DNA from 2 places in the Paenibacillus sp. CR_12 genome. Region 2 is predicted to be linked to the other one. Evidence: riboswitches for the same ligand, from Rfam matches in the RefSeq annotation. Region 2 holds a riboswitch; the other holds the start of a gene.
What was found. A riboswitch is a leader RNA that binds a small molecule or an ion and turns the genes downstream of it on or off. The one in region 2 is predicted to bind cobalamin.
Positions count from the first base shown of each region.

Region 1: another riboswitch for cobalamin. It lies ahead of RB297_RS19100 (ribonucleoside-diphosphate reductase subunit alpha); the one in region 2 lies ahead of RB297_RS29495 (ABC transporter substrate-binding protein).

Region 1 is NZ_JAVFHO010000005.1:63,451-67,876, reverse strand. Features, by position in the region: gene RB297_RS19100 (ribonucleoside-diphosphate reductase subunit alpha) at 1-1,999, opposite strand, end outside; cobalamin riboswitch at 2,194-2,428, opposite strand; gene RB297_RS19095 (MTH1187 family thiamine-binding protein) at 2,798-3,103, shown strand; tRNA gene RB297_RS19090 (tRNA-Thr) at 3,212-3,283, shown strand; gene RB297_RS19085 (dihydrofolate reductase family protein) at 3,366-3,923, opposite strand.
Region 2 is NZ_JAVFHO010000013.1:47,126-51,551, reverse strand. Features, by position in the region: gene RB297_RS29510 (adenosylcobinamide amidohydrolase) at 1-319, shown strand, start outside; gene cbiB (adenosylcobinamide-phosphate synthase CbiB) at 316-1,293, shown strand; gene RB297_RS29500 (histidine phosphatase family protein) at 1,284-2,018, shown strand; cobalamin riboswitch at 2,171-2,372, shown strand; gene RB297_RS29495 (ABC transporter substrate-binding protein) at 2,629-3,633, shown strand; gene RB297_RS29490 (FecCD family ABC transporter permease) at 3,630-4,426, shown strand, end outside.

The DNA.
Region 1 (4,426 bases), on a different contig from region 2:
AGCCCGCGATGATCGAGGTGGAGCCGTTCGGCGCGATGGCAAACAGCCATGCGTTACGAACGCCGTTCGCTTGCACTTCCTGCTGCAATTCACGCCACTGTTCGGTGGTCACGAACTTGCCTTCATGCTCGCCGTCGGTATAACCGCGGAACGTGAAGTACTCGCCGCTCTCCCAGTCGGAGCCTTTGAATTTCGGGTAGTGGCCTTTTTCCTTGGCCAACTCCATGCTGGATTTGACGAGCAGGTAGTTGATGTGTTCGTACAGATTGTCATTATAGGCAACGGCTTCGTCGGATTCCCAGCGGATGCCTTCCAGCGCCAGCAAGTGGTGCAGACCGAAGGTGCCGAGACCGACCGCGCGATATTGGCTGTTGGTGTATTGAGCTTGCAGAACTTCAATATTGTTAATGTCGATGACGTTATCCAGCATGCGAACCTGGATCGGAACGAGACGCTCCAGCACACCGGCAGGTACGGCACGGGCCAAGTGGATGGAGTTCAGGTTGCAGACAACGAAATCGCCAGGGATTTTGGAAATTACGATCCGGGTTTGGCCGTCTTTCGTAACCAGCTCCTCTTGCTCAACGACCGTCGGAGATTGGTTCTGCATGATCTCCGTGCACAGGTTGGAAGAGTAGATCATGCCATGAGCCGAGTTCGGGTTTGCACGGTTGACCGTGTCGCGGTAGAACATGTACGGCGTACCCGTTTCAAGCTGGGATTTCATGATGCGCTTCATAATGTCGATGGCTTGTACGGTAATGCGCGGCAGCAGCGGGTTCGCTACGGCTTCCGCGTATTTTTGGCGGAATTCGCCTTCGCCTTGAGTATGGTCATAGAAGTCCTCCAGACCTAGCGGACGGCCGTTCTCGTCTTTCCAGCCCATGATTTTCTTCACTTCATGCGGACAGAACAGGCTCCACTCTTCACGAGCTTCGACAGCCTCCATGAACAGGTCGGGCAGGCATACGCCATGGAACACGTCATGCGCTCTCATGCGCTCGTCGCCGTTGTTCAGCTTCAGATCCAGGAAGGACAGGATGTCTTTGTGGAACACGTCCAAGTACACCGCGATGGCGCCTTTACGGGTTCCCAATTGGTCCACGCTAACAGCGGTGTTGTTCAGCTGGCGAATCCAAGGGATAACGCCGGAGCTGGTGTTCTTGTGTCCGCGGATATCGGAGCCGCGTGCGCGGACTTTGCCGAGGTACACCCCGATGCCGCCGCCCATTTTGCTGAGACGGGCGATGTCCGTATTGGAATCGAAGATTCCTTCCAGGGAGTCGTCCACGGTATCGATGAAGCAGCTGGACAGCTGGCCGGCTACTTTTTTACCTGCATTGGACATGGTCGGCGTAGCCGCCGTCATGTACAGGTTACTCATGGCCCAGTAGGCTTCCTTGACAAGGTCAAGACGCTTGTCGGCAGGCTCGTTATGCATGAGGAACATCGCGATGACCATGTAGCGTTCTTGCGGAAGTTCCATGACGCGACCGTCAAAGTCGTTTGCCAGGTAACGCTCAGCCAGCGTCAACAGACCGATGTAGTCAAACAGCAGATCGCGGCTTGGATCGATGCATTCGCCGAGTTCTTCGATTTGTTCTTTGGTGTAGCTGGTCAGAAGGTCCTCGCGATAGATGCCTTTTTGCACAAGCTCCGTAATGAGCGGGTAGAAGGCACCGTATGGTTCTTCCGGGTATGCTTTGTATCGGCGGTTGGTAGCCGCTTTTTTATATAAAGAGGTCAGAAACGAACGCGCAGCTGCAAACTTCCAATTCGGCTCCTCTTTGGTTACAAGCTCAAGGGCGGACATCGTGAAGGCGCTGCTGATTTCTTCGCCGGTAACCTGCTCACCGCGCAATTTGGCATTGACGCCGCGAAGCAGACGCTCCTTATCGAGCATGTCCAATCCTTTCAGAGTCCGGTCGGCATAGACGGAGAGGCGAATTTCATCAAAGGCGAGCTGACGGTTGTTCGGTTTAACTACGAGCTGGGGCATGAATAAATTCCTCGCTTTCTTCGGGGGAAATATGAAAAAGGACATCAAAAAAACATTTTCTAAAACCCGCGGGCAGGCTTGAAAATGTCCGTGCGCTGTGATTCGGAAATGACGTTTGACATAAGCCCTTGAACGGGCATGATGTTATGTACAGACGCAAGTTTAACGAACACTTACCTAAAGCCCCGTAGGTTGGTGTCTGCTGCATATAGGCAGGTCTCTGACTCGGGCTTCTGCCTCACGACGGTGCCTCCCGAAAACCTTGATCCGATTCTTCGGCGGCTATGCCGTATGAGGATGGCTGAAAAATAATGATGAACAGCGTAAGAGCCCTTACAGTGGCGGGACCGTGATGGATTTACACCATGCTTCCCTATTAAGCCGGACTGCCTTATGGGTTGATCCGGCACCTATATACACTATATTTGGTTGTTGTTAATCTAATTTAACCCAATATATTGTGTTTGTAAACCATATTCTTAAAATTGAACGCAAAAAGAATTATAGCAAACGAGCGGTCATTGTGCCAGTTAAGAAACTGTCAAAAGGCGATAAGATTTCCTGGATTGTGACCAAATGCGACCTTTTCTGCGCAGATACCGCGTATATTCTCGTTTTGACAAAATAGGATATTACCGTATGGATGAGGCGGGAAGGATACACTATATCTTGTGTGAAGCTAAAATTGAAGGGCTTTGATATGGCGGACCGAAATTGGTATGATATCCGTATCCGGAATTGGAATTGGAGAATGGAAGAGCATCGCATGATTGAGATATGACGAGGGAGGTTGTTCAGATGGCAATAGCAGAGGTAACGGTGATTCCGATCGGAACCGCAACCACGAGTTTAAGCGCTTATGTCGCCGAGATGCAGCGAATATTGAAACAGCAGGAAGGGATTTCCTATGAGCTGACATCGATGAGCACGATCATCGAGGGAGAGCTTAACATGATCTGGCGGGCGATTGAGGCTTTGCATGAAGCGCCTTTTCTGTCCGGGGCAAAGCGCGTATCGACTTCCGTTAAAATTGACGACCGCAGGGATCAGGTCTCCTCGAGCAAACAGAAGATTCAATCCGTGCAGGAGAAATTAGGCGGGTAATGCCGCCAAATTCGGTGGATATTCCCGTTAGAATAGGGCTTGCATTTTGCTGCCGAAGTATTATAATAATTTTTGTTGTTTCGTGAGGAATGTCATCGAACCACATGTGCTGGTGTAGCTCAGGGGTAGAGCAACGCACTCGTAATGCGTAGGTCGGGGGTTCAATTCCCTTCACCAGCATCTTCATAAAGTCAATAACGGCGCGGTTTTCCGTCATTCGGGAACCGGGCCGTTATTTGTACGTGTTAGCGAATGCGCAATATTATTCGTTCCCATCAAAATGATAAATTAGTTGCACAACGCCTGAGGAGAACGTTCTTGTATTCACCATTTTTAAATTCAACCTCTGTTTTATATCCACAAACAGCGGTTTTCCTTCTCCCAAAACGACAGGGTGAACGGATAATCGATATTCATCAACAAGTCCCAAATTGATAAAAGTCGTAATAAGACTTGCCCCTCCGTACAGCCAGATGTCTTTCCCAGGCTTATTCTTTAATTTATTTACTTCTTCAAGAATGCGATCATTTATGAATATTGCTTTATGATCAGTCCCCTTTTGCGTCCTGGAAAACACATACTTTTCTTTACTATGGACCAATTCCCAAAACTCTTTTTCAGAATCCGCATGTCCAATTTCCGGAGTGAATTGTCCCCATAAATCATAGCTTTTTCTTCCATACAAAATGGTATCGATTTGATTTAAAAAATGATTAAACCCCATTTCAGAGTCCATAATGCACCAATCAACTTCACCATGTTTTCCTTCAATAAAACCATCCAAAGTAACCGCTAAATCTAAAATTATTCTTCGTGCCATGATTTATTGCTCCTTTCGTTACGTTAATCTACCATCCAGTATAGACCTCAAATACGTCACCTTATGTCATAAAACGCTAACCTCGTTAAAATGATTTTATGTAAATTGAAGTCGTTCCCTCCTGGAGCGGCTTTTTTTATTTCTTCGAAGGAGCGTGATATGATATGAAATAAATTGATGGAATGGTTGGTACAGAAGGTGAATGCAACTTTTTCTTGAGGTGATATTTTGGGCGATAGACCATTTAAAGCTTTGAGATATATATTCACGTGGATAGCCTTTATTTTTGTTATATGCGTTTGGTTCAGTTCTCACAAAACGTTATATTTAGGGTTTGTAACGCTGTCTGTAAGTGCCGGATACCTAATGCACATTGTTGGAGTGAAAAGAGGGGAAAGTGAAGATAGCAAACTGTTCTTATCCATCATTTCGTGTTGTTTATGTTTTTTAGTCTCGTTATATATTTTTTGTATAACACTTTAGCCCGCCAGCATTAAGCTGAC
Region 2 (4,426 bases):
TTACCAGCCTGGCACGATTAATGTCGTGCTGGTGGTGGACGGAAGGCTGACGCCGGCTTGCATGGTGAACGCCATGCTGACGGCAGCCGAAGCGAAAGCCGCGGCGCTGCATGACCTGGGGGTGAAGGATCATGAAACCGGAGCCGCCGCCACGGGGACGACGACGGATGCGATGGTCCTTGCGGTCAGCGGCAATACAGCCTATGGCGTGAACCATCATTATGCCGGAACCGCGACCGATCTGGGCGGCATGATCGGACGTCTTGTCTACGACAGCGTCACGGAGAGCATCGCCGCCGAAAGAGAAGATCGGATATGACCGCCGTATGGGTCATATGGGCGGCGGTGGCGCTGGACCTGCTGATCGGAGATCCGAGATGGCTGCCGCATCCCGTCATCGGCATGGGGAAGGCGATCCGCCGGGTCGAAGGATGGATTCGCCAGCGGACGATTTCCGCTCAGGGACTGAAGCGGGCGGGGATATTGCTGCCGGTGATCGTGGCCGGCGGCTCCTTCGTGCTGGCTTGGCTGCTGCTGGAGCTGTGCGCAGCGATTCATCCTTGGCTTGCCTGGGGTGCGGAGATCGTTCTCATTGCGACTACGATTGCGATCAAGGGGCTGCGCGAGGCAGGATTGGAGGTCTACGGCCATCTTCGTTCCGGGAATATCGCCGAGGCCAGGCAAGCGCTAAGCATGGTGGTCGGGAGGGACACCGCTCATCTGGATGAGCCGGAAATTGTGCGGGGGACGGTGGAGACGGTTGCGGAAAATATCGTGGACGCGGTCATCGCTCCGCTGTTTTTTGCCCTGATCGGAGGGGCGCCGCTTGCGTTGGCCTACCGCGCCGTGAATACGCTGGATTCCATGGTCGGTTATAAAAACGAGAAGTACCTGCATTTAGGCTGGGCCTCCGCCCGGCTCGACGATCTCGCCAATTGGATACCGGCACGCCTGACCGCCGGGCTGTTGACCATCGCGGCGGCGATGTTCTCGCTGCAGTGGAAACAAGCGATCAAGATGGTTAATCGAGATGCGCGTAAGCATCCCAGTCCGAACAGCGGCTTCCCGGAATCGGCCGTTGCCGGTGCCCTGGGGATTCGCCTGGGAGGCGAAAATTCGTACCAAGGCGTGATCTCGTTCCGGGCTTACATGGGGGACCCCGACCGACCGCTCGAAGCGGAGGATATCCGGGTGACAAACCGTCTGCTTGTAGGCGTATCGGTTTTGTTTACGATGCTGGGTACCGCGGTGATCGGACTTGCTGCCGCGGCAGGAGGAAGCCTATGGATATGAGGATCAGCCTGCATCTGGTGCGTCACGGCCGCACGTTGTGGAACGAGGAGCGCCGTTATCTCGGCCATGAGGATCAGGGAATTCTGGCTGAGGGAAGGGAACAGCTCCTCCCGCTGCGGGAGGAACTTCGCTGCAGGCATTTTGTCCGGATCTATTGCAGCGATCTCCTCCGCTGCCGGCAGACGCTCAATGTGATTTTATCGGATTCAAAAAGGGGTGCTGTTCCTGATGATGACATATTGGGCCAGTTTATGACGGGCGTACGATATGACCCGCGGCTGCGCGAACTGGATTTCGGGGATTGGGAAGGAAAGACCTACGAGGATTTGAAGACGGATTCCCTCTACCGGCGCTGGATCGATAACCCTGCGGAAGTTACGCCGCCCAGCGGGGAGAGCTGGGAAGCTTTCGGTTCCCGCGTCCAGGCCTTTTTGTCGGGATTGCATTTGGATGTGAAGGAATTATTGCATATGGAGGAAGCTCCGGATCCCCTTTCGCAGGCAGAGGCAGAGGCAGAGGCCAGGCGTGGTGATGATGGCCGAGGAACGCTCGCTGAAGGAGTTGACGTGCTTGTGGTCACCCACGGCGGCGTTATTCGGGAGATGGCAGCGGCTACCGTGCCGGATACGGAATTCTGGGCGACGTCGGTTATGCCGGGCGAGGTTCTCAAGCTGCAGCTGACATGGGACGGAGCGAGCTGGCGGGGCGTACGGTTAAGCGAATAAAACGAAAACGTATGATTTCGGTCGGAATAGGCGATAACGGGCTAAATCGGTGTCATGACGCAATCGAAACGCCCGAAACTTTCAGTTGTAAGGGGATGGTTTATCGCCTATAATCTTGTGCAGAGAAACCATGCTTGGCCTATCATCCATAAATTCATATGATTTGCGAGGGTCCCGGACAGAGGGCGTTATTGTTTTCTGCCGGGTTAATAGGGAAGCCGGTGCAAGTCCGGCACGGTCCCGCCACTGTGAAGCAGGGACTTTTCCATATGCCACTGAGCCTTAGCGCTTGGGAAGGCGGAGAAGTCGTTACAACCTGCAAGTCAGGAGACCTGCCCTCAGCGAATGAAAGACGGTCCTTCGAGGAGAGGATTACGTTTACCGGACGCATGGAGCCATGCGGACGGAAGTTTAAGGCGCCATCGTTGAACGGTTATCCCGGCGTCCTTATGATACAAACGTAATCCCTGAGTCCTTGTCATCGAGGAGTCGGGGATTTTTGCTTCTTAGGGTATGAAGATTGAACGTTTCTTACCAGTTAAGGATCGGTCGAAGGAATTTAGACACGCCTGCGCCAGGTTCTCAATTATGTTTAGGGGGATTCCAAGAGATGAAAGCATTAAACAAAACATGGTCCGTACTTCTGGTAGCCATACTGATGGCCCTGGCCTTGATCGGCTGCGGCGGTGAAGAAGCAGCACCGAAGGATGCGACGCCGCCGGCACAGCAGCAAGAGCAGAATAACGAAGCGCCGGCGGAATCGGCGGAAGAGCTTAAGACCACGTATCCGCTGACCGTCAAGGATACAACGGGCGTGGAAATGACGTTTGAGAAAGCGCCGACCAAGATTGCGTCCCTGACTCCGTCCGAGACGGAAAAACTGTTTGCATTGGGACTGGATGAGGAGATCGTTGGCGTATCCGATAACGACGATTACCCCGAAGCGGCCAAATCCAAGCCTAAACTGGGCGGGTTCCAGGTGAATGAAGAGGCGATCATCGCAGCCGACGCCGATGTGGTATTCGCGGCTTCGATGAATGCCCAGAATGCCGAGAAATTGCGCGAGCTTGGCGTTACGCTGTTCGTCAACGATCCGAAAACCATCGATGCGGTGATGGAGAACATCGAGCTGATCGGTCAAATTACGGACCGTCAAGCCGAGGCGAAAGCGGTCGTCGATCAGATGAAGCAGGAATTGGCTGCCGTTACGGAAGCCGTGAAATCCGTGAAGGATGAAGACAAGAAGAAAGTGTACGTGGAGTTCTCTCCGGGATGGACCGTCGGCAAAGGCGAGTTCATGGATGAGATCATTACCGCAGCTGGCGGCGTCAATGCAGCCGGCGATGCGGAAGGCTGGTTCGAAATCAGCGAGGAGAACATCATCGCCGCGAACCCGGACGTTATTCTGTACACGGACGATGTGGTGGACGAAGCCACCAAGAAAACATTGGATCAGCTGATCAAGGAGCGCGGCGGCTGGGATCAGATCGAAGCCATCAAGAACGATCAGGTCATTTCCGTGGATGCCAATCTGCTCAGCCGTCCGGGCCCGCGCGTGACGCAAGGACTGATGGAAGTGGCGAAGGCCGTTTATCCGGAATTGATGAATCCATGAGTAAAAAACTTGCAGGATTCGGTGCGGCCGGCCTGATCCTTTTACTGCTGACCTTGGTTGTCAGTCTCGGAATCGGCTCCGTTCACCTGCCTGTGAGAGAGATTGGAGCGATGCTGCTGCACCGGCTGCCGGGAATCGGCGATTCCATCGTTCCAGGCTGGGAAGCTTCCTCCGAGCAAATCCTGATGAAGGTGAGATTGCCGCGGATCCTGCTCGGGATGCTTGTTGGAGCCTCCCTGGCGGTGGCCGGGGCCGCCTTTCAAGGCGTGCTTCGCAATCCGCTGGCGGATCCGTTTACGCTCGGTGTGTCCTCGGGTGCTGCGCTTGGCGCGGCATCCCTGATTTTTTTCGGAATGGAATATTCCTTTGCCGGAGGTTATACACTGCCGGTTGTAGCGTTTCTGACCGGAGCAGGCACCCTATGGGCCGTTTTGCTGCTGGCAAGGGATCAAGGAAAACTGCCGATCCATGGGCTCATCCTGTCCGGGGTGGTGATGCAGTCGTTTCTGGGCGCCGTCGTTTCGTTTCTGACGGTGATGTCCAAAGATACGGTGAACCAAATCCTGTACTGGACGATGGGAAGCCTGAGCATGCGCGGATGGTCGTATACGGCCATCCTTTTCCCGTATTTTGCAGCGGGTTTCGTATATCTATGGAGCAGGTCGCGGGCGCTTAACATTTTGTCGCTCGGGGAACGGCAGGCCGCTCATATGGGATTGAATGTCGATCGTCTGAAGACCAGCGTGCTGATCGTCGCTACCCTGCTTGCCGCGGCAGCCGTATCGGTTTCCGG